One region of the Streptomyces sp. NPDC093071 genome, then DNA from elsewhere that is predicted to be linked to it. Evidence: riboswitches for the same ligand, from Rfam matches in the RefSeq annotation. Region 1 holds a riboswitch; each other region holds the start of a gene.
The links. Region 1 has a riboswitch for cyclic di-AMP ahead of ACIQD7_RS01915 (peptidoglycan DD-metalloendopeptidase family protein). Riboswitches for the same ligand answer to the same signal wherever they lie in the genome.
Positions count from the first base shown of each region.

Region 2: linked by a shared signal. The riboswitch ahead of ACIQD7_RS05055 (M23 family metallopeptidase) and the one ahead of ACIQD7_RS01915 (peptidoglycan DD-metalloendopeptidase family protein) in region 1 are both predicted to bind cyclic di-AMP.
Region 3: linked by a shared signal. The riboswitch ahead of ACIQD7_RS26510 (transglycosylase family protein) and the one ahead of ACIQD7_RS01915 (peptidoglycan DD-metalloendopeptidase family protein) in region 1 are both predicted to bind cyclic di-AMP.
Region 4: linked by a shared signal. The riboswitch ahead of ACIQD7_RS20835 (M23 family metallopeptidase) and the one ahead of ACIQD7_RS01915 (peptidoglycan DD-metalloendopeptidase family protein) in region 1 are both predicted to bind cyclic di-AMP.

Region 1 covers NZ_JBIVPH010000001.1:474,775-482,014, forward strand. Annotated here, with positions in the region: gene ACIQD7_RS01900 (STM4012 family radical SAM protein) at 1-810, shown strand, start outside; gene ACIQD7_RS01905 (STM4011 family radical SAM protein) at 820-1,680, shown strand; gene ACIQD7_RS01910 (SGNH/GDSL hydrolase family protein) at 1,667-2,479, opposite strand; gene ACIQD7_RS01915 (peptidoglycan DD-metalloendopeptidase family protein) at 2,641-3,600, opposite strand; cyclic di-AMP (ydaO/yuaA leader) riboswitch at 3,604-3,763, opposite strand; gene ACIQD7_RS01920 (tyrosine-protein phosphatase) at 4,153-4,974, shown strand; gene ACIQD7_RS01925 (DUF6126 family protein) at 4,998-5,147, opposite strand; gene ACIQD7_RS01930 (helix-turn-helix domain-containing protein) at 5,233-5,862, opposite strand; gene ACIQD7_RS01935 (aspartate aminotransferase family protein) at 5,939-7,240, opposite strand, start outside.
Region 2 covers NZ_JBIVPH010000001.1:1,204,679-1,211,918, forward strand. Annotated here, with positions in the region: gene ACIQD7_RS05045 (HPr family phosphocarrier protein) at 20-301, shown strand; gene ACIQD7_RS05050 (GntR family transcriptional regulator) at 489-1,172, opposite strand; gene ACIQD7_RS05055 (M23 family metallopeptidase) at 1,385-2,155, opposite strand; cyclic di-AMP (ydaO/yuaA leader) riboswitch at 2,168-2,333, opposite strand; gene ACIQD7_RS05060 (M16 family metallopeptidase) at 2,610-3,977, opposite strand; gene ACIQD7_RS05065 (M16 family metallopeptidase) at 4,004-5,350, opposite strand; gene ACIQD7_RS05070 (DNA topoisomerase (ATP-hydrolyzing) subunit A) at 5,532-7,240, shown strand, end outside.
Region 3 covers NZ_JBIVPH010000008.1:157,487-164,726, reverse strand. Annotated here, with positions in the region: gene eno (phosphopyruvate hydratase) at 1-928, opposite strand, end outside; gene ACIQD7_RS26510 (transglycosylase family protein) at 1,285-1,995, opposite strand; cyclic di-AMP (ydaO/yuaA leader) riboswitch at 1,999-2,216, opposite strand; gene ACIQD7_RS26505 (transglycosylase family protein) at 2,431-3,480, opposite strand; gene ACIQD7_RS26500 (cytochrome P450) at 3,641-5,008, opposite strand; gene ACIQD7_RS26495 (nucleoside triphosphate pyrophosphohydrolase) at 5,159-6,118, opposite strand; gene ACIQD7_RS26490 (SurA N-terminal domain-containing protein) at 6,138-6,818, opposite strand; gene ACIQD7_RS26485 (glycosyltransferase family 2 protein) at 6,899-7,240, opposite strand, start outside.
Region 4 covers NZ_JBIVPH010000005.1:19,303-26,542, forward strand. Annotated here, with positions in the region: gene trmB (tRNA (guanosine(46)-N7)-methyltransferase TrmB) at 1-477, shown strand, start outside; gene ACIQD7_RS20825 (PrsW family intramembrane metalloprotease) at 541-1,899, shown strand; gene ACIQD7_RS20830 (aldo/keto reductase) at 1,896-2,858, opposite strand; gene ACIQD7_RS20835 (M23 family metallopeptidase) at 2,931-4,064, opposite strand; cyclic di-AMP (ydaO/yuaA leader) riboswitch at 4,076-4,222, opposite strand; gene ACIQD7_RS20840 (PP2C family protein-serine/threonine phosphatase) at 4,435-5,718, opposite strand; gene ACIQD7_RS20845 (MerR family transcriptional regulator) at 5,914-6,654, opposite strand; tRNA gene ACIQD7_RS20850 (tRNA-Met) at 6,769-6,842, opposite strand; gene ACIQD7_RS20855 (rhodanese-like domain-containing protein) at 6,896-7,240, opposite strand, start outside.

The DNA of each region.
Region 1 (7,240 bases):
GCGGCGGTCCGGCCGCAGCGCCGCGCGGACGTCGAGGCGGCGCTCGGCCGGATCCGGGACACCGGCGTCCCCGTGCTCAACATCGACCTGATCTACGGGATCGACGGGCAGACCGAGGAGTCCTGGCGCCGCTCGCTGGACGCGGCCCTGGCCTGGCGTCCGGAGGAGCTGTACCTGTATCCGCTGTACGTCCGGCCGCTGACCGGTCTGGGCCGGACGCCCCCCGAGGACGACCGGGAGTGGGACGGGCGGCGGCTGCGGCTCTACCGCCACGGCCGGGACCACCTCCTGGCCCACGGGTACGAGCAGGTGTCGATGCGGATGTTCCGGCGGCGGGACGCGGCGCCGCTCGGTCCGGACGACCACGCGTGCCAGACGGACGGGATGATCGGCCTGGGCTGCGGGGCCCGTTCGTACACCTCGGCCCTGCACTACTCCTTCGACTACGCCGTCGACATGCGGGAGATCCGCTCGATCATCGACGCCTACACGGAGACCCGCGACTTCTCGCGCGCCCGGGTCGGCCGGTGGGTGGACGCCGGGGAGGCGCGGCGGCGCCATCTGCTGCAGTCGCTGCTCCAGGCGGAGGGGATGCCGGTCGCCGGGTACGAGGAGCGGTTCGGGTCCTCGCCGTTCGCGGACTTCCCCGACGAGCTGGGGCTGTTCGAGGCGCTCGGCTGGCTGGACGGGGAGGCGCCGGAGGGGCTGCTGCGGCTCTCGCCGGAGGGCCTGGCGCACTCGGACGGGCTGGGTCCCGAGCTGTTCTCCCCCGGGGTGCGGGCCGCGATGGCCGCGTACGAGCCGAAGTAGGGGGCGGCCGTGGACCTCACTCTGCTCTACCGGGGGCCGCTGTCCTCCTGCGACTACGACTGTCCGTACTGCCCCTTCGCCAAGCGCCGGGACAGCCGCGAGCGGCTGCGCGCGGACCGGGAGGCGCTGGAGCGGTTCACCGGGTGGGCCGCCGCGCAGACCGGGGACCGGCTGCGGATCCTGTTCACGCCGTGGGGCGAGGGGCTGGTGCGCTCCTGGTACCGGCGGGCGCTGGTCGACCTCTCCCGGCTGCCGCACGTCGAGCGGGTGGCGATCCAGACCAATCTGAGCTGCCGGACCGACTGGCTGGCGGAGGTGGACCCGGAGGCCGTGGCGCTGTGGTGCACGTACCACCCGGGGCAGACGCCGTACGAGCGCTTCCTCGCCAAGTGCCACGACCTGGCGGGGCGGGGGGTCCGGTTCAGCGTCGGCGTGGTGGGGCTCCCCGAGCACCGGGAGCACGCCCGGCGGCTGCGGGACGCGCTGCCGCCGCACGTGTACCTGTGGGTGAACGCGGCGGAGGGGCACGCGTACACCGACGAGGAGGCCGACGGGTGGACGGAGCTCGACCCGCTCTTCCCGTACAGCCGGCATCCGCACCGCTCGGCGGGGCTGCCCTGCCGCACCGGCGAGTCGGTGATCTCGGTGGACGGCGGGGGGACGGTGCGGCGCTGCCACTTCGTCAAGGCCGAGCTGGGGAACCTGTACGACGGTTCGTACCGCGCCGCCCTGCGTCCCCGCGCCTGCCCCCTCGCCGTCTGCGACTGCCACATCGGCTACGTCCACCTGGAGACGCTGCCGCTGTACGACGTGTTCGCGGGCGGGGTCCTGGAGCGGATCCCCGCCGCGCCGCCCGCTACAGGGGCATGAGGTCCCCGAGGGGCATCAGGTCGGGGCGCTTGGCCTCGACGTGGTCCCCGGAGCTCTCGCCGCGCAGCCGGCGCCCGATCCAGGGGACGAGGTACTCCCGCGCCCACTGGATGTTGTCGCGGCGGACCTCCAGGGAGCCGCGCGGCGGGACCGGCGGCCACGCCTGGTCGGGGTCGGCGGGCACCGGCAGGCCGAGGACCTGGGCGGCGCGCAGGGCGACCCGGGTGTGTCCCTCGGGCGAGAGGTGCAGCCGGTCGCCGTCCCAGGCCCGCCGGTCCTGGACGGACTTCAGCGACCACAGGTCGAGGACCGGGCAGCCGTGGCGGTCCGCGATGGCCCGGACGTGCGCGGTGTAGGTGGCGATCTTGCCGCGCAGGTGCCGGAGCACGGGGACGTCGCGGGTGTCGAAGCCGGTGGTCACCATGACGGTCCCGACGGCGGAGGTGAGTTCGGCGACGGCGCGCTCGAAGCGCTCGGCGACGTCGTCCGGGTCGGTGCCGGGACGGATGATGTCGTTGCCGCCCGCGCAGAAGGTCACCAGGTCGGGGGCGAGTTCCTTCGCCCGGGGGACCTGTTCCGCCACGATCTGGTCGAGGAGGCGCCCGCGTACGGCCAGGTTGGCGTAGCGGAAGGCGTCGTGCTCCGGCAGCTGGTCGGCGAGCAGGACCGCGAAGCGGTCCGCCCAGCCGACGTACGTCCCGTCGGGGCCGGGGTCTCCGACGCCCTCGGTGAAGCTGTCACCGATCGCCGCGTACGACCCGAATGCGTTCTTGTCTCTTGATCTCGAATCGTCTGCCACGGGGGCACATCCTTCCCTTTCGCGTGTGACCTACGCGACCGTAAGGAGGGGTTGACGACGGGTGACATATGCCACCGATAAAGATTCGCCCAAGTCGGAATAGGCCGACGGCCCGGCACGGAATGTGCCGGGCCGTCGGAAAGGGTGTCCCCTGCGGTGCGTCAGACGGAGACGCCGTGCTGGCGCAGGTAGGCCAGCGGGTCGACGTCCGAGCCGTAGTTCGGCGTGGTGCGGATCTCGAAGTGCAGGTGCGGGCCGGTGGAGTTGCCGGTGGAACCGGAGAGGCCGATCTGCTGCCCGCCGCTGACGCTCTGCCCGGCCGAGACCGAGAGGGAGGAGAGGTGGGCGTACTGCGAGTAGTTGCCGTCCGCGTGCTGGATGACGACCTCGTTGCCGTACGAGCCGCTCCAGCCGGCGGAGACGACCGTGCCGGCGCCGACGGCGCGGACGGTGGTGCCGGAGGAGGCGATGAAGTCGACGCCGGTGTGGTAGCCGGAGGACCACATGGAGCCGGAGGCGCGGTACGGGGTGGAGAAGCCGCCGGTGACGGGGGCGACCCAGCCGGACGAGGAGGCGGTGGAGCCGGTGGAGCTCTCGGCGGCCTTCGGGGCGGCGGTGGTGGCCGGAGCGGCGGCGCGGCGGCTCTCGCCGCGGGAGGCGCGGGGGGCGTCATCGCCGTTCTTGCCGGACTCCTGGGCGCCGGGCGCGCTCTTCGGGCCGGCGGGGGCGGAGCCCTTGGCACCGATGGTGAGCTTCATGCCGGGCAGGATGAGGGAGGGGTCCGCGCCGATGGTCCGGCGGTTGTCCTCGTACACCTTCTGCCAGCCGCCCTCCAGGTGGTGGTCGGCGGCGATCTTCGACAGGTAGTCGCCGGGGACGACGGAGTACGTCCGGGGGCCGGTCGTCGCGGCGGGCTTCGCCGGGGCGGCCTTCGCCGCGACGGCGTGCGCGGTGACGGCGGACTGGACGGAGGCGGTGGCCGGGGCGGCCTGCTCGGCGGCGTGGGCCCCGGTGGCGCCGAGGAGCGGGAGGGCGACGACGGCGCCTCCCGTACCGGCGGCGGCGAATCCGCGGGTGAGGGGGTTGCTCTTGGGACGGCGGTGCTTACCCTTCGCGGGCATGGCGAATCCTCTCCGGCGCCTGCGAGGTGAGCTGTCGGGTTCGGACTGGAGATGTCCGGCCGCGCTCTCGCGCGGCTTCACCCCGAGCCGTCCTGCATCGCGGGACCGGCGTACTTCCTGGGTCCCCCGCTCCTGCCACGCATGGGATGGGTGGAATTCCGGGCGGTGGCAGGATTAGGCGGTCCGTCCGGATTGACCGTGACGCTAGACGAGCGGGGTCGGCGCGAACAAGCCGCTGTTTTGTCCCGGCATTCCGCCCTAGATCGTTCCCCCGGGATTCCGGTCACCCTCCGTGGATGACGGTCCTTCGACTCCCTTTTCCCGTAAGGGGATTGCGGCGGACCTCCGGCCACGATCCGTCACTTCTATGACCCTGCTCACGCGCCGAAACCCATCTCATCCGTAAACAGGGCGCGTTATATCCAACGTGCCAATTCGGACAGATTGCCCATTCCCGTCCGAGGGGATGCGCCGGGTCCTTCCCGTCTGGATGATTGCCCCAGGAACCGATTTCTCGTCGGGCACCCGAACGCCGACTCTCCAGGAGCATCCGTGACGCAGCAGCTGCCGCAGGTCCCGCCCATCGAAGCCGCCGAGCCCGAGCTGGCGGAGGTCCGCAACTTCCGGGACGTGGGCGGCCTGCCGACGACGGACGGGCGGGCGGTCCGCCCCGGCCGGCTCTTCCGCAGCGGCCACCTCGCCCACGCGACCGAGAGCGACGCCGCCTTCCTCGCCGGCCTCGGGCTGCACACGGTCTTCGACTTCCGCAACGAGGCCGACCGGCGGATCGAGGGCCCGGACGTCGAGCTGCCCGGCGTACGGAACGTGAACATACCCCTCAACGACCCGGCCGACGGCAAGGAGTTCTGGAAGCTGGTGCGCGACGGCAACACCGCGCAGCTGCGGGAGATCCTCGGCGAGGGCAAGGCCGCGGCCCGAATGTCCGATTCGTACCGGCGGATGGTGGTCGAGCGGACGGCGGAGCACAGCCGGATCCTGCACTCCATGGCGGAGGAGAGCGTCCCGGCCCTGATGCACTGCGCGGCGGGCAAGGACCGGGCCGGGCTCGCCGTCGCGATCACCCTGCTCGCCGTCGGGGTCGAGCGGACGGCGATCGAGGCGGACTACGTGAAGTCGAACGAGCCGCACCGCCGCTACAAGGTGCGCCGCAGCTCCACCGCCCCGGACGCCATGGGGCCCGAGGTGATGGAGCTGCTGAGCCCGCTCTTCGACGCACGGGCGGAGTACCTGCTGGCGGCCTTCGAGACGATCGAGACGACCTGGGGCTCGGTGGACGCCTACTTCTCCGGGGGTCTGAAGCTGTCCCCGGAGACCCGCGAGCGGCTGCGGGAGCGCCTGGTCACCGAGGCGTAGGAGGCGCGACGCCTCCCGGGGTCCTACTTGGCGCCCATCGCGAAGAGCAGGTAGAGGAAGCCGGCGAAGAGGTGACCGGCGATCAGGTAGGCGAAGAGACGGAGCACCAGGCCCTTGGGGAACTTGCCTTCCCCGCGCTCCTCGCCGGTGACGGGTGCGGACTTCTCGGACATGTCGGTCCTTTCCTGAAGAATCGTCACAGAAGAATCGTTACGGCGGATCATTGCTGCGGACCGTCACAGACGATCGTTACGGCGGTCAGCGCCGGTGCGGGGTCCCGTCGCCGAGGCACAGCTCGGCGACGGGGCTCTGCAGCAGGGTGTGGACGAAGAGCAGCTCGGCCCCGCCGGGGGTGGCGGCACCGATCCGGTGCGGGGTGAGCGAGTCGAAGTGCGCGCCGTCCCCGGGATCGAGGACGTGGACCGCCTCGCCGAGCGCGAGCCGCACCCGGCCCTCCAGGACGTGGATCCACTCCTCCCCCGGGTGCACGCGCACGATGTCGGCCCGGGTGGCGTACGGCACGTGGACCCGCAGGCACTGGAGGGCGCGTCCGGCGCCGCCCGCCTGGCGGTAGATCCAGCCGTCGGCCTCGACGGGTTCGGAGCGGCCGGCCCGGACGACGGGGTCGCGCTCGGGGGGCGCCTCTCCCAGGAGTTCGGAGACCGTCGTACCGTAGATGCGGGAGAGGGCGAGCAGCATCGGCAGCGAGGGCTGCCGGTTCCCCGTCTCCAGGCGCGAGAGGTGGGCCGGCGAGAGGCCGGCCCGCTGGGCGGCGGCCTCCAGGGTGAGCCCCCGGCGGCGGCGCAGGGCTCGCAGCTGCGGGGCGACGTCGGGCAGGACGCCGGAGGTGGCGGGATCCGGGGAGGTGTCCCCGGGGACGTGGTCCATGCCCCCATTCCGCCAGGATCGTGCCTCTGAGGCAAGTTTCTTGCCCCAGAGGCAAAACCCGGAGGGTCGTTTCCCGTCAGCGCTGCGCGACCGCCTGTTTGACCAGGGTCTTCCCGAAGTCCCACATCAGGCCGCCCCCGCCGTGGGCCTCGTCCATGACCGCCGTGAAGGCGGTGACGAACCGGTCCACGTCCGCCTCGTCGACGACGAGCGGCGGGATCAGCTTGATCACCTCCAGGTGGTCCCCGGAGACCTGGGTGAGGATCCTGTGCCGCTGGAGCAGCGGGACGACGACCATCTGGGCGAAGAGGCCCTTGCGGGCCGCCTGGAGCACCGTCCAGCGGCCGCGCAGGCCGAGCGAGGACGGCCGGCCGAATTCGATGCCGATCATCAGACCGCGCCCGCGGACCTCGTGGAGCAGCTCGTACCGGGGCACCAGCTCCTTCAGGCGGCCGGAGAGCAGGTCGCCGATCCGGCGCGCGCGGGCGACCGTGCCCTCGTCCTCCATCACGGAGAGGACGGCGAGCCCGGCGGCCATGGCCTGCGCGTTCGAGCCGAAGCTCGCGGAGTGGACCAGGACCCGGTCCATCGACGAGTAGACCTTCTTGAAGATCCAGTCCTTGCCGAGGGTGGCGCCGACCGGCACGTAGCCGCCGGAGAGCGCCTTCGCGACGCAGACCAGGTCCGGCTCGACGCCCTCCTCGTGCTGGTACGCGTAGAAGTCGCCGGTCCTGCCGAGACCGGTCTGCACCTCGTCCGCGATCAGCAGGGCGCCGTGCCGGCGCAGCAGCTCCCCGGCGGCGCGCAGGAAGCCGGGCGGGGCCGCGTGGACGCCCTTGCCCTGGATCGGCTCCACGACGAAGCCGGCCACGTCCCCCTTGCGCAGCTCCCGCTCCAGGGCGTCGAGGTCGCCGAGGGCGATCGCGGTGTCCGGCAGGAGGGGGGCGAAGCCGTCCCGGAAGCCCCGCTCGCCGTTGACGGAGAGGGAGCCGGTGGTGAGCCCGTGGAAGGCGTGGTCGCAGTAGACGATCCTGGGCCGCCCGGTGGCGTACCGGGCGAACTTCAGGGCGGTCTCCACGGCCTCGGTGCCGCTGTTGCCGAAGAAGACCCGGTCCAGGTGGGGGCTGTGGGCGAGCAGCCGCTCGGCGAGGAGGCCGGGCAGCGGCGGGCAGTCGAAGCGGGTGAGGTCGGCGAGATCGGCGTCCAGGACGTCGTGGAGGGCCTTGCGGATGACGGGGTGGTGCCGTCCGAGGCCCATCACGCCGAAGCCGGCGAGCATGTCCAGGTAGTCGTTCCCCTCGGCGTCCCAGAAGTGGGCGCCCTCGGCCCGCTCGTACACCTTGTCGAAGCCGAGGGTGCGGAGCATCCGCGGGAGCTG
Region 2 (7,240 bases), 730 kb from region 1:
AGACTTGAAGGGCAACACCATGGCTGAGCGCCGCGTCAACGTCGGCTGGGCCGAGGGCCTGCACGCCCGCCCCGCGTCCATCTTCGTCCGTGCCGCCACGGCTTCCGGCGTTCCGGTGACGATCGCCAAGTCCGACGGCACCCCGGTGAACGCCGCCTCCATGCTCGCGGTGCTCGGCCTGGGCGCGCAGGGCGGCGAGGAGATCGTCCTCGCGTCGGACGCCGACGGCGCCGAGGCCGCCCTGGACCGCCTCGCGAAGCTGGTCGCCGAGGGCCTGGACGAGCTCCCCGAGACCGTCTGACCCCTCGCGTCCCCCGTACGCCGAAAGGCCGTGGCCGCCGGAATTCCGGCCGTCGCGGCCTTTCGCTTTTCCACTCCCCCGCCCCGGCGGCCCCGATTTCCGGACGGCCGGATTTCCCGGCGCCCCGATTTCCGGGCAGCACAAAAAGACCCCGCAGAATTCCTATTCTTTGTATACGGTGCGCGTGTTAATTCCGACCGCTCGTCGTGTTGACGACGTGTTGCGAAACCCTCACACGCCCGCGCTCCGGCCGCTTGAGCCGGTGCAGCGACATCGAGCGCTCCGCGTGCAGCACGGTGAGGGCTCTGGCCCGCTCGGCGTCGCCGCGCGCCACGGCGTCCACGATCGCGCCGTGCTCCGCCCAGGCCTCCACCGGCCGCTCGGGCTGCTCGACCGCATACATCCAGGCGATCTTGTGCCGCAGCTGGGTGAGCAGCGCCGTCAGCGGCGGGCTGCCGGAGGCTTGCGCGAGCGTCTCGTGGAACCAGCCGCCGAGCGAGCGCAGGTCCTCGCCCTGGCCGCGCCTGGCCCGCTCCTGGCCCAGCCTGACCAGGCCGCGCAGCACCTTGAGGTGGGCGTCGGTGCGCCGCTGCGCGGCCCGCGCGGCCCCCAGCGGTTCGAGCAGGGCCCGCATGTCGAGCAGGTCGGCCGCCTCCTGCTCGGTGGGCTCGGCGACGTGCGCGCCCGCGTGGCGGCGGGTGAGGACGAAGCCCTCGGACTCCAGGGTGCGCAGCGCCTCGCGGACCGGGACGCGGGAGACCCCGTACCGGCGGGCGAGCTGCTCCTCGGTCAGCCGGCTGCCCCGCTCGAAGACGCCGGAGACGATGTCGTCCCGGATCGCCGTGCATACCGAGTGCGCGGGAATGCGCATGTGTCCGACCTCCGCCTTGGTCCGCGCGAGACAATTCGAGCGGCGCCTGTTCTGCGCCTGATCCGCGACTCTATTGCAGCACACCGGAATTTCCGATGCCCCCATGGAATCCATGACCGCATTTTGGCCGACGAAAAGCCCCGGCTCAGTACGAGCCGGGGCTTTTGCGACGCGGAGGGCCCCCGGTGGTCAGGGGCGCGCGGGACGCCGGGTCAGACGGCGACGCCGCGGGCGCGGAGGTAGGAGACCGGGTTGATGTCCGAGCCGTAGTCGGCGCTCGTACGGGCCTCGAAGTGGAGGTGCGGGCCGGTCGAGTTGCCGGTCGAGCCCGAGACGCCGATCTGCTGGCCCGGCTCGACGGTCTGGCCGACGTACACCCCGATGGAGGAGAGGTGACCGTACTGGGTGTACGTGCCGTCGTTCATCCGGATCACGATGTTGTTGCCGTACGCGCCGCCCCAGCCGGCCTCGACGACGGTGCCGGAGCCGACGGAGACGACCCGGCTGCCGTAGGCGGCGTGGAAGTCGACGCCGGAGTGGCTGCCGGAGGACCAGAGCGAGCCGCCGGTCTGGTAGCCGGTGGAGACGTACGAGCCGGCGACGGGGAGCTGGAAGGAGTTCAGGCGGCGGCGCTCGGCCTCGCGGGCGGCGCGGGCCCGCTCCTCGCGGATCTCCTTGGCGCGGGCCTCGGCCTTGCGCTTCGCCTCGGCCTTGGCCTTCTCCTCGACGACGGCCTCGAAGGCCTGCCGGTCCTGGGCGTCGGCCTGGGCGTTGAGCCGGTCGACGAGGGAGTCCTCGGTGATCACCTGGGTGAGACCGGTGTCCTCGGGGGAGCGGTTGTCCGTGTCGGCGGCGAGCGCCGGGGAGGCCAGGGTTCCGATGACGCCGGTGGTGGCGAGCGTCGCCACGCCGGCGATGCCCGCGCCGCGGCGCGCCATCCGGCTCGACCCACGATGCTTCCCGGTGGCACGGGTGAACGCCATGAAGACGTTGTTCCTTTCCTTCCTTCTCGCCTACCGGGTTAGCTGACGGGTTCGGAGCAGGAAGGTCTCCTACGGGCCCCTCCGTACGGGACGAAGGCGTCCGATTCACCCCAGGGACTGCGTGCGGGTCCCCGGCTCCCCAGGCTCGCGCCTGACGGGGACTCGGCGATGACTGTCCGGTGCCGCGGGCGCGGCGGGTGCAACTGGCGAACAGCCGGACCGACGCTATGCGGAGCCCCAGTCGATCACCAACCGAACACGGCCTTTTGTAAGACATGCCACAGGGCAGATGATCACCCTTGCCGTCAATACGGACAATTCATCCGGTGGTTCACCGGTCGGCCCGCCGGGGCCCCTCTCCTCCGGGTGCGCGGAGGACCCCGACGTGACGGCTCGTCGGGGTCCTCCTTCCGCCCCGGCCGGTGGCGGTGGGCCTCCGGCCGGACGGGGTCGATCAGCCGCTGACGACGGTGACTTCACCGATCCCGAGCGCCCGCACCGGCTCCGCGATCCGCGCCGCGTCGCCCACCAGGACCGTGACGAGCCGGTCCACCGGGAAGGCGCTGACCACGGCCGCGGTCGCCTCGACGGTGCCGGTCTCGGCCAGGCGCGCGTACAGCTGGGCCTGGAAGTCGTCCGGGAGGTGCTGCTCGACCTGGTCGGCGAGCGTCCCGGCGACGGAGGCGGCCGTCTCGTACTTGAGCGGCGCCACCCCCACCAGGTTCTGCACGGCCGTCTCCCGCTCGGCGTCCGTGAGCCCCTCGGCGGCCAGGGTGCGCAGCACCTTCCAGAGGTCGTCCAGGGCCGGGCCCGTGTTGGGGGTGTCGACGGAGCCGCTGATGGCGAGCATCGCGGCGCCGTTCCCCTCGGCGTCCGAGCGGAGCACCTGCCCGAAGGCCCGCACTCCGTACGTGTAGCCCTTCTCCTCGCGCAGGACCCGGTCCAGGCGCGAGGTCAGGGTCCCGCCGAGGCAGTACGTGCCGAGGACCTGGGCCGGCCAGACGCGGGCGTGCCGGTCGGGGCCGATCCGGCCGATGAGCAGCTGGGTCTGGACGGCGCCGGGGCGGTCCACGATCACGACCCGGCCGGTGTCGTCGGCGGTGATCGGCGGCATCGGCAGCGGCTCGCCGGGCTCGCCGGTCCAGGCGCCGAGCGTCTCCGCGAGGACCTTCTCCAGGTCGACCCCGGTCAGGTCGCCGACGACCACGGCGGTGGCCGTGGCGGGCCGCACGTGCGCCTCGTAGAAGGCGCGGACCGCGGCGGCGTCGATCGCCCCGACGGTCTCCTCGGTGCCCTGGCGCGGCCGGGACATCCGGGAGTCGGCCGGGAACAGCTCCTTGGAGAGCTGCTTGGCGGCGCGCCGGGCCGGGCTGGCCGTCTCGTGCGGGATCTCGTCCAGGCGGTTGCGCACCAGGCGCTCGACCTCGGTGTCCAGGAACGCCGGGGCGATCAGGGCCTCGGAGAGCAGTCCGAGCGCCTTGGGCAGCCGGGAGACCGGGACCTCCAGGGAGACCCGTACGCCCGGGTGGTCGGCGTGCGCGTCGAGGGTGGCGCCGCAGCGCTCCAGCTCGGCCGCGAACTCCTCGGCGCCGTGCCGGTCGGTGCCCTCGGAGAGGGCGCGGGCCATGATGGTGGCCACGCCGTCGAGACCGGCGGGCTCGGCGTCCAGCGGGGCCGGCAGGAAGACCTCCACGGCCACGACCTGCTGGCCGGGGCGGTGACTGGTGAGGACGGTCAGGCCGTTCTCCAGGGTGCCGCGGTCGGGGGCCGGGAAGGCCCAGGGGCGGGCGGTGCCCGGCGCCGGCTGCGGGTGGAAGTCCATGCTCGTCAAAGACGCGGCAGTGTCGGTCACCGGTCCGCCCCCTCTTCCTCGTCGCTCTCGCTCTGTTCGGTGGCCACCGGCTCGTAGACCAGGACCGCGCGGTTGTCCGGGCGCAGCCGGGCCGCGGCGGCCTCCCGGACCTCCTCGGCGGTGATGTCGAGGACGCGGTCGACGGCGGTGAGGGCGAGCTGCGGGTCACCGAACAGCACGGCGAACCGGCACAGTTCGTCCGCGCGGCCCGCGACGGTGCCGAGCCGGTCCAGCCACTCGCGCTCCAGCTGGGCCTGCGCGCGCTCCATCTCCTCGGCCGTGGGGCCCTCGGCGGCGAAGCGGGCGAGCTCCTCGTCGACGGCCGCCTCGATCTCCGGGACCTCGACGCCGCCGGACGTCTTGACGTCCAGCCAGCCGAGCGAGGGCGCCCCGGCGAGCCGCAGCAGGCCGAAGCCGGCGGCGACGGCCGTGCGGTCCCGGCGGACCAGACGGTTGTGCAGCCGGGAGGACTCCCCGCCGCCCAGGACCGTCAGGGCCAGGTCGGCGGCGTCACACGCGCGCGTGCCGTCGTGCGGGAGCCGGTAGGCGGCCATGAGGGCGCGCGCCGGGACCTCCTCCTCGACGACCTCGCGCAACTGCTCGCCGATGACGTCGGGCAGCTCGCCGGAGCGCGGCGCGGGCTTGCCGTCGTGGCCGGGGATGGAGCCGAAGTACTTCTCGATCCAGGCGAGGGTCTGCTCCGGGTCGATGTCGCCGACGACAGACAGCACCGCGTTGTTCGGGGCGTAGTACGTGCGGAAGAACTCCCGCGCGTCCTCCAGGGTCGCCGCGTCCAGGTCGGCCATGGAGCCGATGGGCGTGTGGTGGTACGGGTGGCCCTCCGGGTAGGCGAGGGCGGTCAGCCGCTCGAAGGCCGTGCCGTACGGCACGTTGTCGTAGCGCTGGCGGCGCTCGTTCTTGACGACGTCCCGCTGGTTCTCCATGGACTCGTCGTCCAGGGCGGCGAGCAGCGAGCCCATGCGGTCGGCCTCCAGCCAGAGCGCGAGCTCCAGCTGGTGCGTGGGCATGGTCTCGAAGTAGTTGGTGCGCTCGAAGCTCGTCGTGCCGTTGAGCGAGCCGCCCGCGCCCTGCACCAGCTCGAAGTGCCCGTTGCCGTGGACCTGCTTCGAGCCCTGGAACATCAGGTGCTCGAAGAGGTGGGCGAGCCCCGTGCGGCCCCGGACCTCGTGGCGCGAGCCGACGTCGTACCAGAGGCAGACCGCGGCGACCGGGGTCAGGTGGTCCTCCGAGAGCACCACGCGCAGGCCGTTCGCCAACCGGTGCTCGGTCGCTGTCAGGCCGCCGGAGCCGGCCTCGGCCGTGGCCGTGTGACCCATGGGCATGTACGTCCCTTCGATCGCGATGTGAAAAAGTCCTGCCACTGTATGCAAGCGCGCCGACACCTGGCGAAGTTCCCGCCCCTTCGAGATGTCCCTCTTCCGGGTCGCGGTCGGCGTTGTCGGTGGCACGGTCCACAATGGTCCGCGTCAGATCAACCTTGTTGGTGAAGGAGCCGCAGCCGCGATGGCCCGCCGCAGCACGAAGACACCGCCGCCGGACGACGCGTACGAGGAGAGGATCCTCGACATCGACGTCGTCGACGAGATGCAGGGCTCCTTCCTCGAGTACGCGTACTCGGTGATCTACTCGCGCGCGCTCCCGGACGCCCGCGACGGGATGAAGCCCGTCCAGCGCCGCATCGTCTACCAGATGAACGAGATGGGGCTGCGTCCCGACCGCGGCTTCGTGAAGTGCGCCCGGGTCGTCGGCGAGGTGATGGGCAAGCTGCACCCGCACGGCGACGCGTCGATCTACGACGCGATGGTCCGCATGGCACAGCCCTTCTCCATGCGCCTCCCCCTCGTCGACGGCCACGGCAACTTCGGCTCCCTCGGGAACGACGACCCGCCGGCCGCCATGCGGTACACCGAGTCGCGGATGGCCCCGGCCGCGCTGCTCATGACCGAGTCCATCGAAGAGGACACGGTCGACTTCTCGCCGAACTACGACGGCCAGGAGCGGGAGCCGGTGGCGCTGCCCGCCGCCTATCCGAACCTCCTGGTCAACGGCGCGTCCGGCATCGCGGTCGGCATGGCGACCAACATGCCCCCGCACAACCTCGGCGAGGTCGTCGCGGCCGCCCGCCACCTGATCCGGCACCCCGGCGCCGACCTCGAGACGCTGATGCGCTTCGTGCCCGGCCCGGACCTGCCGACCGGCGGCCGCATCGTCGGCCTCTCCGGCATCAAGGACGCCTACGAGTCGGGGCGCGGCTCCTTCAAGATCCGCGCCACCACGACCGTGGAGACCGTGACGGCGCGCCGCAAGGGCATCGTCGTGACCGAGCTGCCGTTCACGGTCGGCCCGGAGAAGGTCATCTCCAAGATCAAGGACCTGGTCGGCTCCAAGAAGCTCCAGGGCATCGCGGACGTCAAGGACCTCACCGACCGCAGCCACGGCCTGCGCCTGGTCATCGAGATCAAGAACGGCTTCGTGCCCGAGGCGGTCCTGGAGCAGCTCTACAAGCTGACGCCGATGGAGGAGTCCTTCGGCATCAACAACGTGGCGCTCGTCGACGGACAGCCGCTCACCCTGGGCCTCAAGGAGCTCCTGGAGGTCTACCTGGACCACCGCTTCGACGTGGTCCGGCGCCGCTCCGAGTTCCGCCGCACCAAGAAGCGCGACCGACTCCACCTGGTCGAGGGCCTGCTCGTGGCCCTGCTCGACATCGACGAGGTCATCCGCCTCATCCGGGAGAGCGAGAACTCCGCGCAGGCCAAGGAGCGCCTGATGGAGCGCTTCTCCCTGAGCGAGATCCAGACGCAGTACATCCTGGACACCCCGCTGCGCCGCCTCACCAAGTTCGACCGGATCGAGCTGGAGGGCGAGCGCGACCGCCTCAACGGCGAGATCGACGAGCTGACCGGGATCCTCGAATCCGACGCGGAGCTGCGCAAGCTGGTCTCGGCGGAGCTGGCCGCGGTCGCCAAGAAGTTCGCCACGGACCGGCGGACCGTCCTGCTGGAGTCGGCGGGCGCGCCCGTCACGGCCACCTCCCTGCAGGTCGCGGACGACCCCTGCCGGGTGCTGCTCTCCTCGACCGGTCTGCTGGCCCGTACGGCGACGGGGGAGCTGCCCCCGACCGACCCGGACGCGAAGCGGGTCAAGCACGACGTGATCGTGTCGGCGGTGGCCGCCACCCAGCGCGGCGAGGTCGGCGCGGTGACCTCGGC
Region 3 (7,240 bases), on a different contig from region 1:
CGAGCTGGACCTTCTCGCCGAGCTTCTCGGTGATGACGTTCCAGCCGGCCCAGTCGTCCTCGAACAGCGGGTCCTCGATGGAGACCAGCGGGTACGCGGCGACGAGCTCCTCGTAGTACTCGGTCATCTCGGCGGCCGAGCGGGCCTTGCCCTCGAACTCGTACTTGCCGTCCTTGTAGAACTCGGAGGCGGCGACGTCGAGCGCGAGCGCGATGTCCTTGCCGGGCACGTAGCCGGCCTGCTTGATCGCCTCGAGGATGAGGTCGAGCGCCTCGCGGTTGGAGCCGAGGTTCGGGGCGAAGCCGCCCTCGTCGCCGAGGCCGGTGGAGAGGCCCTTGGACTTCAGGACGGACTTGAGGGTGTGGTAGACCTCGGTGCCCCAGCGGAGGGCCTCGGAGAAGGACTCCGCGCCGATCGGGGCGATCATGAACTCCTGGATGTCGACGTTGGAGTCGGCGTGCGACCCACCGTTGAGGATGTTCATCATCGGAACGGGCAGCAGGTGCGCGTTCGGGCCGCCCAGGTAGCGGAAGAGCGGGAGGTCGCTGGCCTCGGAGGCGGCGTGCGCGACGGCGAGGGAGACGCCGAGGATGGCGTTGGCGCCGAGCGAGGACTTGTCCGGGGTGGCGTCCAGGTCGAACATGGCCTGGTCGATCAGGCGCTGCTCGGTGGCGTCGTAGCCGACGAGCTCCGGGCCGATCTGCTCGATGACGGCGAGGACGGCCTTCTCGACACCCTTGCCCTGGTAACGGTTCGGGTCACCGTCGCGAAGCTCCAGGGCCTCGAACGCACCGGTGGAGGCGCCGGACGGAACGGCAGCACGGCCGGTGCTGCCGTCGTCGAGGCCGACCTCGACCTCGACCGTGGGGTTGCCTCGGGAGTCCAGGATTTCCCGGGCTACGACGACGTCGATGGACGGCACGAGCATCTCCTTCTGGGATGTGACGCTGGATGTGACGCAGGGCCTGTGCTGGGTCGCTCGGCCTTGCGACAAGAGCCTAACCGCCCCGGAGGCTCCGACCGGCCGGGCGCCCGCCCCCTGGGACGAAAAAGGACCCAAGGGCACGCACAACGGGGCGAAGGGCCCCAGATCTACTGGGCGGTAACCATCAAGTGGGTCGCGGAGGGGCTCCGGAGCCCCCTCGATACCCGCAATGCACAGCCCTCTCAATAAGGGGAACCCCGGTCCGGCGCGCACGGGGAAGCGCGCACCGGACCGGGGTGGTCACCGCGGGAGGGTCGTCGGGGGCGCGTGAGCCGCCGGACTCACGCGACCCGCCGGGCTCACTTCAGGTGGAGCTGCTGGCCCGGGTAGATCAGGTCGGCGTTCTCGACGACGTCCTTGTTCAGCTCGAAGAGCTGGGCCCAGCCGCCCTTGACGCCCTGGGCGTCGGCGATCTTGCTGAGGGTGTCGCCGGCCACGACCTTGTACTCGCCGTCGCCCTTCTTGACCGTCTTGCCGGTCGGGGTGGTGACGGTCTTCTTGGCGGCCTCGGGGGCGGCCTGGCGCTCCTTCTTCGGGGCCTGGCGCTGCTCGCTGCGGGTGGTCGGCTGCTCGGCCTTCCGCTCCTGCTTCGGCTGCTCCTGCTGCGGAGCGCTCTCGGCGGCGCCGCCGTCGTACGAGGCGCCGGAGAGGCCCACGCCGCAGCTCGGCCAGGCGCCCTTGCCCTGGCCCGCGAGGACCTTCTCGGCGATGGCGATCTGCTGGGACTTCGACGCCTGGTCGGCGGTGGAGGCGTAGGCGGTGCCGCCGTACGCGGCCCAGGTGGAGGCCGAGAACTGCAGGCCGCCGTAGTAGCCGTTGCCGGTGCTGATGGACCAGTTGCCGCCGGACTCGCACTGGGCGACGCGGTCCCACTCGGAGGACGTGGCGGCCGAGGCGGTGCCCGCGGTCATCAACGGGGCGGCGACGGCGATGCCGGTGACGCCGACGAGCGCGGCGAGCTGGGTGGCCTTGGAGGGACGGCGGTGTTTGCCCTTGACGGAAAACAGCATGGGGATTCTCCTCACCGACGCCTGCGAGGTGAGCTGTCGGGTTCGGGCCGAAGAGTTGCCCGGCCGCGTGTCCTAGCACGCGGCTTCACCCCAAGCCGGTCGTCGGCCGTCCGTCTCGACGGCCGGGGCCGGCACTTACCTTGGGTCCCCCGCTCCTGCCTACGGCGCTTGCGCGACGACTGTTCCCATCGGCCGACGGCAGGATTCGGCGTTTCGGTCGACGGGGCCCGCGGTGGCGAGCGGTGACGACCGTAGACACAGAACCCTCCGAAGTTCAAAGAGGCTCATACGACGAATTTCGCCTCTTCTTGCCCTTCGGAGGGGACTGTTTGCGCAGGTGAGGAGTGACGGAAGCGGAGTTTGCGGGCGCTGTGGGCCAGTTGGGGCAAAGAGACCCATGTCTCACTCGCCCGGAACCGGACATAAGCCGTCGAACTACCCCTCCGCCGGGACCGAACCCTTCGTCAGGTCGAGGTTCTGACCAGGGAGGATGAGGTCCGGATCGGTGCCCACGGTCCGCTTGTTGGCGTCATAGAGGGCGGTCCACCCTCCGGGCAGTTCGTTCGCCTGGGCGATGTCCGAAAGGCTGTCACCCGGACGCACGACGTATTCACCCGAAGAGCCCTGGCTGTCCGTTGCGTCCGAATTCTTCGCTTCGTCAGCAATCGGGGTCGAGTCAGGCTCTTCGGAAAGCTTGTCCTTGCCCGAGGCATGTCTACCGGATTCGGTGGAGCTGTCCGGCTTGTCGGTTTCATCCGGGGCGGCATCGCCCCGGTGCTTGCCCGTACCGGGCTCGGTCGACGACCCCTCGTCGCCCGGGACACCGGGCGTCACGGGCGCCACGGAGCCGTCGGGGGCGACCGGGACCGTCGGGTCGGACGGGTCGGACGGGAGCGTCGGGTCCGCCGGGTCCGCCGTCCCGGTCGATCCGGACGGCGCGGACGGCGTGGCGGGGGCGGTCGGCGCGGTCGGGTCCGCCGGGGTGGCGGGAGCCGTCGATCCGGCCGGCGCGGACGGGGTGGCCGGAGCGGTCGTCGGGACGGAGGCCTTCGGCGTCCCGGTGGACGGCGTGGTCGCGGAGGCGGCCGGCGAGCCGGAGTTCCAGCTCGACTCGGGGACGGGCGCCACGGAGGGCGCCGGGGCGGTGGCCGGACCCGGGTCCACCCCGGTGGGCTTCCCGTCGTTCGTCAGACCGGCGATCGGGGCGCAGGTGGCCCAGGCGTCGCTGCCCTTGGCGAGGGCCTTCTCGGCCACCGCGATCTGCTGGGCGCGGCTGGCCAGGTCGGGGCTGGGCGCGTACGCCAGGCCGCCGTGCCGCTCCCAGTCGCCCTGGGTGAGCTGGAGGCCGCCGTACATCCCGTTTCCGAAGTTGGCGCTCCACTGACCGCCGGACTCGCACTCGGCGACGCGGTCCCACGTGGCGGCGTCGGCGGCGGACGCGGATCCGGTGGCGAGCAGGGGCAGCGCCATGGCGGATCCGGTCACGCCCGCGGCGACGACGATGGCGGGGGCCTGACGGGGGCGACGGTGTCGTCCGTTCCCGGAACGCATAGGTACGCCTTTCGCGTGACGGCTGAGACTGCGGCGAAACGTAGCGGCATTCGAACGTCCGTCACAAGTCGATGGCCACTCGATCACATGAAGATCACATTTCTGACGGTCCGTTAGTGTGCGAGAGGGGTACGGAAGGGGAGAACTCCACCGGAAGCGTGCGCAAACCGCGCATGATGAGCCCGCCGCGCCACCGGAGTTCGGCCGGATCGGCGGCGAGCCGCAGGTCCGGCAGACGGGTCAGGAGGGTGGCGAGCGCCGTCTGTCCTTCGAGGCGGGCGAGGGGCGCGCCGAGGCAGTAGTGGATGCCGTGGCCGTAGCCGAGGTGCTGGTTGTCGCGCCGGGCGAGGTCGAGCACGTCGGGCCCGTCGAACCGCTCCGGGTCGCGGTCGGCGGCGGCGAGCACCACGAGCACCGGGTCGCCCGCCGGGATCTCCTGCCCGCCGATGGTCAGGGCCCGCGTCGCGTACCGCCAGGTCGCCATCTCCACGGGCCCGTCGTACCGCAGCAGCTCCTCGATCCCGGTCTCCAGGAGGCCGGTCTCCCCGGCGGCGAGGGAGGTCTGGAGGAGTCCCCTCTGTACGGGATCGCGGAGCAGCGCGTACAGACCGTTCCCGATCAGGTTGACCGTGGTCTCGAAGCCCGCGAAGAGGAGGATGAAGGCCATGGCGGCGGCCTCGTTCTCGGTGAGGTGCTCGCCGTGGTCGGAGGCCTTGATGAGCCCCGAGATCAGGTCGTCCCCCGGCGCCTCGCGCTTGCGGTGGATCAGCTCCGCGAGGTAGCCGCGCATCCTCTTCACCGACCGGGCGACGCCGCCGCGCGGGCCCCCGCCGTGCCGGATCATCATCCCGGCCCAGTCCCGGAAGTCGTCCTGGTCCTCCTCGGGCACGCCGAGCAGGTCGCAGATGGCGTAAATGGGGAGCGGGAAGGCGAACTCGTGGATGAGGTCCGCGCTCCCCTTCTCCGCGAACGCGTCGATGAGCCGGTCGGTCAACTCCTGGACGCGCGGGGCGAACTCGGCGACCCGGCGCGGGGTGAACGCCTTCGACACGAGCCGCCGGAGCCGGGTGTGGTCGGGCGGGTCGATGTTGAGCAGATGGGTCATCAGCTCGGCCTTGCGCTCGCCCGGAATGCCCGTCTTGCCCTTGGCGTGCGGGGACTCGTCGTGGTGCGCCGGGTTCTTCGACAGCCGCTGGTCCGCGAGGGCCTGCCGGGCGTCCGCGTACCGCGTCACGAGCCAGGCCTCGACCCCGCTGGGCAGCGTCGTCCGGTGCACGGGCGCGTGCTCCCGCAGCCAGGCGTAGGCGGGGTACGGATCGGTGGCGAACTCCCAGGTGAAGAGCGCGGGAGCGGGGTCCCTGCCGGGGGCGGGGTTCGCGTCGGGGGCCGGGGCCGCCCCGGAGGTCGGGCAGGAGGTCGGTGCGGGGTGCGGCGCGGGGTCCGGGGCGGTGCTGTCACTCACCCCCCGACCGTACAGCGCGCCCCCGCGCGCCCCCGGCGGCCCCGTACGGGACGGCCCGCACCTCCGCGCGTCCCGGCGGCCCGGACCGGACGGCCCGTGCCCTCACCGGGCCCGGCCCTCCCCTCTGTACGGCCGTACGGCGCTACCGCCTCACAGCCCCTCCGCCGCCCTGATCGCGTCCCGGTACGTCCGGGCAGCGGCCCGCAGCGCCGTCTCCGGGTCGACGCCCGCCGCCTCCGCGCGGGCCGCGAGGGCCAGGAGTTCGTAGCCGACGCCCCCGCCCGCCGGGACGGGCACGTCGAGGCCGGCCGACCGGACCCGGCCCGCGAGCTTCGCGGCGAGCGCGAGGCCGGGCTGGCCGAGCGGCACGCCGTCGGTGACGGACTCCCGCCGCTTCTCGACCGCCTTGGTCCGCTGCCAGTGGGCGTGGACCTCCTCGGGGGTCTCGGCGGTCGCGTCCCCGAAGACGTGCGGATGGCGGTGGATCAGCTTCTCCACGAGGGCCCCGGCCACGTCGTCCACGGAGAACGGATCCTCCGGGTCCTCCTCGGCGATCCGGGCGTGGAAGACGACCTGGAGGAGGACGTCGCCCAGCTCCTCCCGGAGCGCGGTCCTGTCCCCGTCCTCGATCGCCTCCACCAGCTCGTACGCCTCCTCGATGGCGTACTTCACGAGCCCCTCGTGGGTCTGCGCCGAGGTCCAGGGGCACTCGCGCCGGACCCGGTCCATGACCTGGACGAGGTCGAGGAGGCGGGCGCCGGGCAGGTCGTACGAGCCCGGCAGCAGTTCGAGCTCCGGCATCGCGATCCGGCCGGAGCCGGCGAGCCGGGCGAGGCCGTCGGTCAGGCGCCGGTCGCCCTCGCCGGAGGCGAGGAGCAGGACCGTGCGGCCCCCGGCGCAGGCCCCGACCAGCTCCTCGGCGGTGGGCAGGGCGTGCTCGACGGCGACGTCCGCCTCCCGCAGGTACGGCAGCTGGGGGTGGTGTCCGTCGGGGCAGAGCACCCGGTCGGCGGCGTGCAGCGCCTGCCACGCGGGCCAGGACAGGAGTCCGGGGGCCACGCGGTGGCTGGCGGTGAGCAGGACGATGCGGCCGGGGCTTTCGGAAGTCACCCCCCGAACCTACCCGGCCTCAGGCGCCGGTCCCGACGGCCTCCGGGGCCTTGCTGATCTGCCGCAGCCAGGGCGTGGAGGCGGCGGCCAGCCGGATCTGGGCGTCGTCCCAGGCGCCGAAGCGCGGGTTCACGTCGATGGCGAGGTCCTTGGAGGCCGCGGTGAAGACGTCCGTCAGCTTCTTCTGGCCCTCGGGGCTGTCGTCGGCGCCCACCTCGGCGGCGATCTTGTTGAGGAGGACGTTGCGGCGGACGACGCCGTCGATCTGGCCGGGGGCCACGCCCTGCTCCTGGAGGAGGGCGGCGGCGAGCCGGTCCTCGCCGCCGCTCTGGCGGACGAAGGCGGTGCGGGTCTGCTGGAGCTCGGCGCGGCTGGCGGTGACGCCGTTGTCGCGGGCGACCTTCTCGACGACCCGGTCGAAGATCATGCTGTTGAGCTTGCGGCGGCTGAGGTCGCCGGTGGCCGCGACGAGCTGCGCGGACTCCGGGGAGGCCGCCTGCGCGTCCCGGACGTCCTTCACCTGCGCCTGGAGGCTGGCGACGTCGATGCGCTCGCCGCCGACGACGGCCGCGGCCCCCGGGTGGGCGTCGTTGCCGCAGGCGGTGAGCAGCGGGGCCGCCGCGAGGAGCGCGGCGGAGACGGCGAGCGCCGTGCGGCGGTGCGTGCGGGGCTGCGTGCGGCGGAGCGTGCGGCGGTGCAAAGGAGCCTCCCGGGCTGGTCGTGCGTCAGTTGAACGACCTTGCGGTGATCGATGGTAGGGAGTCGCCGGGGCCGGAGCCACTACTTCGGAGCGACTGTTTCCCACAACGACTCACCCGTCACCCGGGTGTCGGCCCGCCCCGCCCGTTCCCCTCCTTCGCCCCCGGTCTCCTTCAGCAGGTAGTGGGGGCGGCGCTTCACCTCGTAGTAGATGCGGCCGACGTACTCCCCGATGAGTCCGACCATGACCATCTGGACGCCGGCGAGGGCGGTGACGGCGACGAGGAGGGTGACGTAGCCGGGGGTGTCGACGCCGTTGGCCAGGGCGTCGCCGACGATCCAGGCCGCGTAGCCGAGGGCGACGACGAGCAGCAGGAGGCCGAGGTGGACGGCGGCGCGCAGCGGCTTGTTGTTGAAGGAGAG
Region 4 (7,240 bases), on a different contig from region 1:
ATGGCGGCCGCCGACCCCGGCACCGGCATCCTCGCCGTGGACGTGCACACCCCCGGCCAGGGCAATCTGCTCGGGCTCGCCGACCGGAACGGCCTCACCAACGTCCGGGTGGCCAACGGCGACGCGATCATCCTGCTCCGCGAGATGCTCGCGGGCGACTCCCTCGACGGCTGCCGGGTCTACTTCCCGGACCCGTGGCCCAAGGCCCGGCATCACAAGCGGCGGCTGATCCAGCCCGAGTTCCTCGGCCTCCTCGCGACCCGGCTCAAGTCCGGCGGCGTGCTGCACTGCGCCACCGACTGGGAGGAGTACGCGGAGCAGATGTTGGAGGTGCTCACCGCGCACCCGGACTTCGAGAACACGCAGGCCGACGGCGGTTACGCGCCCCGCCCCGGCTTCCGGCCCCTCACCCGCTTCGAGGGCCAGGGGCTCGACAAGGGGCACGTCGTCCACGATCTCCTCTTCAGGAGGAAGTGAAGGCGAGCGGGCGGCTCGTAAGTGCGTCGCCCGCTGTCCGTGCCGGTGGTTAGGGTCGCTCACGTGTCGAACCCCGCCCCCGCCGAAACCGGACCCGAAACCGGACACGGCCCCGGAACCGAAGCCGCCCCCGTGCCCCACCGGGACACCGAGGAACCGGCCTTCCCCGCCGCGGCCGACCGGTCCCAGTGGCGCTACCGGCCGCGCCGGGCCTTCTGGCGCAGCCGACTGGTCCGTGCGATATGCCTGGTCACCGTGCTCGCGATCTGCGCCCTGGTCATCCTGGCGCTGGTCCGCGAGCAGACGGGCACGCAGGGCTTCCTCGTCGGCCTGGCCCTCGCCGTGCTCCCCGTACCGCTGCTGATGGCGGCGTTCCGCTGGCTCGACCGGGTCGAGCCAGGACCCTGGAAGAACCTGCTCTTCGCCTTCGCGTGGGGCGCCTTCGCCGCCGCGCTGGTCGCGATCCTGGCGAACTCCTTCGCGGTCCGCTGGATCGCCACGGCCACCGCCGACCCGGACTCCGCCGACCACCTCGGCGCCACCGTCATCGCCCCGGTGGTGGAGGAGAGCGCCAAGGCCGCCGCGATCCTGCTGCTCTTCCTCTTCCGGCGCCGGAACTTCGGCGGGCTCGTCGACGGGGTGGTGATCGCCGGCTTCACCGCGACCGGCTTCGCCTTCACCGAGAACATCCTCTACCTCGGCAACGCCTTCGGCGAGGACCAGGAGGTCGGCGCCACCGGCATCGGCATGGTGACCGCCGGGACCTTCTTCGTCCGGGTCGTGATGTCGCCGTTCGCGCACCCGCTGTTCACCGTGCTCACCGGCCTGGGCTTCGGCTTCGCCGCGCTCGCCCCGCGCGGGAAGCGGCTGCGGAAGGTGCTGCTTCCGCTCGCCGGGCTGCTGCTCGCCATGGGAATGCACGCCGCCTGGAACGGCTCGGCCACCTTCGGCGGCCCCTGGATCTTCTACGCGGTGTACGGGGCGCTCATGATGCCGGCCTTCGGCCTGCTGACCTGGCTCGCGATCTGGAGCCGGCAGCGGGAACTGCGGACGGTATCGGGGGAGCTCCCGGCGTACGCGGCGGCCGGCTGGCTCTCCCCCGCCGAGCCGCTCGCGCTCTCCTCGATGCGGGCCCGGCAGCTGGCCCGCGCCTTCGCCGCCCGGACGTACGGCAAGGAGGCCGCCCGGGCGGTCGGCGAGTACGAGTCCTTCGCGACCACCCTGGCGTTCCTGCGGAACCGGGCCCGGCGCGGCACCGCCGGGCCCGACTTCGCGGCCCGCGAGCAGGAACTCCTGCACCACCTGTGGCAGCGCAGGGCGGTCGCCTCGCCCGCGCTGACGTACGCGGCGCGGGCGACGGGCCGGGCGTGGACGCCGCCGCAGTACCTGGACTACGGCGGCTACAACCCGTACCGCAGTTAGCCCCGGGCTTCGGAGACCTCGGAGGTCTCGGTCAGGAGCGTCAGCTCCTCCTCCGTGAGCTTCAGGTCGGCGGACGCGACCAGGGCCGGGAGCTGTTCGACCGTACGGGCCGAGGCGATCGGCGCGACGACCGTCGGCCGGGAGGCGAGCCAGGCGAGGGCGACGGAGGCGGGCTCGGCGCCGTGCGCCCCGGCGACCGCGTCGAGCGCGGAGAGCACGGCCCGGCCCCGCTCGGTGTCGAGGTGCCGGCCGGCCCCGGCGGCGCGGGCGCTGTCGACGGTGGTGCCGGGGCGGTACTTGCCGGTGAGGAAGCCGGAGGCCAGGCCGTAGTACGGGACGGCGGCGAGTCCGGCCCGCTCGGCGGTCTCCAGGAGCGGGCCCTCGTAGGTCTCGCGGGAGACCAGGTTGTAGTGCGGCTGGAGGGCGACGTAGCGGGCGAGGCCCTCGGCCTCGGCGAAGTCGAGGGAGGCGCGGAGCCGCTCCGGGGAGATGTTGGAGGCGGCGACGGCCCGTACCTTACCCTCCCTCACCAGCTGGTCGAGGGCGGTGACGATCTCCTCGACGGGGACGGACTCGTCGTCGAAGTGGGTGTAGTACAGGTCGATGCGGTCGGTGCCGAGGCGGCGCAGGGACTCCTCGGCGGCGGCCTTGATCGTGGGGGCGGAGAGCCCCTTGAAGCGGGGGTGGGAGCCGACCTTGGTGGCGACGACGACGTCGTCGCGGTTGCCCCGGGAGGCGAGCCAGCGGCCGATGACGGTCTCGGACTCGCCGCCCTCGTTGCCCTCGGCCCACACCGAGTAGACGTCGGCGGAGTCGACGAAGTTGCCGCCCGCGGCGGCGTAGGCGTCGAGGACGGCGAAGGACTGCGCCTCGTCGGCGGTCCAGCCGAAGACGTTGCCGCCGAGGGCCAGCGGGAAGACGTGCAGATCGGACGTGCCCAGCGTACGGAGAGAAGTCATGGGGTGGACAACGGTCCCCGCCGCCGGGCGTATTCCGCGCGGATGGAGCATTCCGCGCGGGCGCGGAAGGGATCAGACGGTCAGGCCCTTGGAGCGCAGCCAGGCCGCCGGGTCGACGCCGTCGCCGCCGCCGGGGTGGACCTCCAGGTGGAGGTGGGCGCCGGAGACGTTGCCGGTGGCGCCGACGCGGCCGATCGTCTCGCCGGTGCCCACGGTCTGGCCCGCGGAGACCGTCATGGAGGAGAGGTGGCAGTACCAGACCTCGGTGCCGTCCTCCAGCTCCAGGACGATCCGGTAGCCGTAGGAGCCGGACCAGCCCGCCGACTTGACCGTGGCGCCGTGGACCGCCTTGAGCGGGGTGCCGGTGGGGGCGGCGAAGTCGAGGCCCGTGTGGTAGCCGGAGGACCACATCGAGCCGGACTGCATGTAGGTGGCGGTGAGGGAGTACGAGGAGAGGGGCATCGAGTAGCTCGCGGCGAGCTTGGCGAGGCGCTCGGCCTCGGCCTTCGCCCTGGCTTCCGCCTCCGCCTTGGCCTTGGCCTCCGCTTCGGCCTTCGCCTTGGCCTCGGCCGCGGCCTTCTCGGCGGCGTCGGCCTTGGCCTGCGCCTCGGCGGCGGCCTTCTCGGCGGCCGCCTTCTCCGCCGCGGCCTTCTCGGCGGCGTCGGCGGAGGCCTGCTGCTGCTCGGCCTGCTGGAGGATGCGGGCGCGCAGGGCCTCGCCCGCGTCGGCGGTGCTCGGGGCGTCCACGGTCGACAGGCTCGCGCGCGTGACCTGCCCGGACCGCGAGGCCCGGTCCTCGGCCTCGGTGGTGTACGTGGCGGAGGTCAGCGGGTTCGGGTTGGCGCGGTCCGCGGGGACCGTCTCCCGCTCTTCCTGCGCGGGCAGGAGCGCGCCGACGCCGGGGAGGTCGTGGGCGTCGGGCAGGTTGAGGTCGGGGAGGTCCGGGAGCGATATCGCGACCGGGGGCTTCTCCTGCGCGGTGGCGAGGCCGCCCGCGCCGACGGCCGCGATGACGCCGACGCCGAGGACGGTGGAGGAGCGGGCGAAGTTGGAGCGCTGCTTGACGACCCGGTGCCGGCCGCCGGAGCGGTTCTGGGCGCGGAGGGAATCCTCGGTGGGGTTCCACTCGGTGTCCGGGGCGGAGGGGGCCGCACCGCCGCCGAAGGCATCGAACGGGGCTTCGGGGGCAGGGGTGTTGGACGCCACGGAGGCGCGCTCCTTTCCTTCCTTCTCGCCTACCGGGTTAGCTGACGGGTTCGGAGCAGGAAGGTCTCCTACGGGCCCGGTCGCACGGGTGCGAAGGGCTCGATTCACCCCAAATGGTGGTTCCCCGGTTCCCTTGCGGGATTCGGCGCGTGCGCACGGTGCCGTCTCTTGCGACGGCTGGGACGACCGCGCTGCGTTATCGAACGTTAATAGACAGGGGGTCCCGATTCCAAGCCGTCCCCCTTGATCATTCATTGAATTGGTAGGGATTGGTCCGACTTGACCCCCCTTCAGCAAGGCCGGATCCCGGAGCCGCAAAACCCCCGCAATCTGACGGTTCATCAATTGTTATCGGAGGGAGACCTCTCGACTACCCCTGGTGACCGGGGCCGTCGGACGGCCGCCGACCGAATCCTCCGGGGAGCCGGTGACGGAGCCCGCCCGACGGCCGGTGACGGGGTCCGCCGGGCGGCACCACCGGCATCGTCCGGCGCCGCTCGGGCTGCCCCGCCGCCGGGCGGCTCAGTGCGAGCAGCGCCATGTCGTCCGTCGCCCCGCCGCCCGTGTGGAGCCGTACGTCGTCCACGAGCGCGTCGAGCACCTCCTCGGGACCGGGGAAGATCCGCCCGGCCAGCCGCTCCGCCGGGTCGTAGAAGACGCCCCACGCGTCCCGCGCCTCCGAGAGGCCGTCGGTGTAGAAGAGCAGCGTCGTGCCCGGCGGGTACGGCCGGGCCTCGGCGCGGTCCGGCCACGACGCCAGGTCCCCCATGCCGAGGGGCAGCGCCGGCCGGCTCGGGTCGACCGTCTCGACCCGCCCGTCGCCGTACAGCATCAGCGGGGACGGGTGCCCCCGGTTGACCACCCGTACGAAGCCGTCGAAGGTCCCGCTGCCGTCGGAGCGCGGGACCTCGGCCAGGACGGCGGTGGTGAACCCCTCGACGGCGTCGAGGCTGTCCCGGCGGGTGCCCTCCCGGTCCAGCGCCCGTTCGAGCCGCCGCGCCACGCCCTCCAGGGTCCGCTCCTGCTCGGCCGCCTCCCGGAAGGCGCCGATGACGACGGCCACGGCCTCGACCGCGTCCAGGCCCTTGCCCCGTACGTCCCCGACCACGAGCCGCACCCCGTACGGGGTGTCCTGCACGGCGAAGAGGTCGCCGCCGATGAACGCGTCCGCCTGCGCCGCCTCGTAGCGGGCCGCGCACCGGAGCCCGCCGATCCGCTCGGCGGGCGTCGGCAGCACCGCCTTCTGCGCGGTCTCCGCGATCACCCGCGCCGAGGCGAGCCGTTCGCCGCTGCGGCGCACCACCCGGTTGATGAGCAGGGCGAGCACGGAGACGGTGAACACGGTGAGGGTCTCGGCGACGGCCGGGGCCCGGGTGACGTCGTCGCTGAAGAGGTAGAGCCCGACCGAGGCGAGGACGGCGGCGATCCCGGTGAGGAGCGTCGTGATCAGGGGGAAGAAGGGCGCGGCGACCAGCGGGGCGGCGGCGAGCATCGGCGAGGCGGTGTACGGGGCGGGGGTCGACACGTCGAAGAGGACACCGCCCAGGATGATCAGCGGCGGCAGCGTCCGGAGGAACCAGCGGGCACGGTTGTACGGGGGACGGCCCTCACCGCCCCGCCTTCCTCGGCCCACCGCTCCTAGGGGGTGCCCCACCTGTTCTCTCCTGCCCGGTCCGCCCGGCCGCGGCCCCGTACCGCGCCCTTCCAGGGTGGCCGCCACCCGGGCGAACGGCGACTCCGCACGGCCGACTGGTGGACGGGGCGGGGGTCGGGGGTGGCTGAGGGGGCTAGGGGCGAGGGCCCGGGGGGCCGGGGCCGGGAGCGGGTGCCGGGGGGCCGGGGGCCGGGGCTACATGTTGCGTTCGGCGTAGATCGCCATCGCGTCCCGGACGAGAATCGCGGTGCCCTCGCCGTACCTGTCGTAGTTCTTGGTGAAGCGGGGGTCGTCGACGTACATCCGGCCGAGGCCGATCACGTACTCCTTGGTCGGCGCCGTGGTGGTCGACAGCCAGGCGACCTGGCGCCGCGCGAGCGCCTGCACCTCGTCGCTGTCCGCGGCCAGGCCGTCCCGCGCCGCCTTCCCGAAGTCGCGGGCGATCCCGGCCTGCTCCTCCATGAACGCCCGCTTCTGCACATCGTCCAGCGAGCGCCACCACCGGTCGCCCTGCTCGTACGCGTCGCGGCCCCAGCGGTGGGTGACCTCCTCCTCGTACCGCGTGTGGTCGAAGCCGTCGAACATCTCGTCCGCCATGAGTTCCTCTCCGTTCTCGGTCTTGTGGAGGGTGGTCCGCACCGACGCGATCTGGCGTCCGATGCGCTCGCGCTCCTGCTCCAGGAGGGCGAGGTGGGCGCGCAGGGCGACGGAGGTGTCCCGCTGACCCGCGAGGACCTCGGCGATGGCGGCCAGCGAGAGCCCCAGCTCGCGCAGCAGCAGGATCCGCTGCAGCCGCACGAGCGCCGCCTGGTCGTAGTACCGGTAACCGTTCGCGCCGATCCGGCTCGGCTCCAGCAGTCCGCGCTCCCCGTAGTGCCGGAGGGTGCGGCTGGTGGTGCCGGCCTTCTTGGCGATCTCCTGGATCGACCACTCCATGCCGAGAACGCTAGATCTTGACGTCGCGTCAAGGTCAAACGGAATCGCGCGCATCCGGGCGGGAACGACGAAGGCCCGGATCCAAGAGGATCCGGGCCTTCGTTCGCTACTGAGTAGCGGGGACAGGATTTGAACCTGCGACCTCTGGGTTATGAGCCCAGCGAGCTACCGAGCTGCTCCACCCCGCGTCGGTAAACATGACTCTACGGCATGACCGGGGCGATCCTGAAATCGGTTTCCGTCAGCAACCGCAGTCGTCGGTGCCGACCGGGGCCGTCAGGGGGTCCGCGGCCTTCTCCGCGGGCCCTTCCCACGTCTCGTACGCGAAGCCCTCCCTCACCCAGTACTCGAAGCCGCCGAGCATCTCCTTGACCGGGAAGCCCCGCTCCGCGAGGGCGAGCGCGGCCCGGGTGGCGCCGTTGCAGCCGGGACCCCAGCAGTACGTGACGACCGGCACGGAACGGTCGAGCAGCTCCTCGGCCCGCTCGGGGATCAGCGCGGTCGGCAGGTGAACGGCGCCGGGCACGTGCCCCTGGTCCCAGGCGGCCGTGGACCGCGTGTCGACCAGGACGAACCCGGGGTCGGC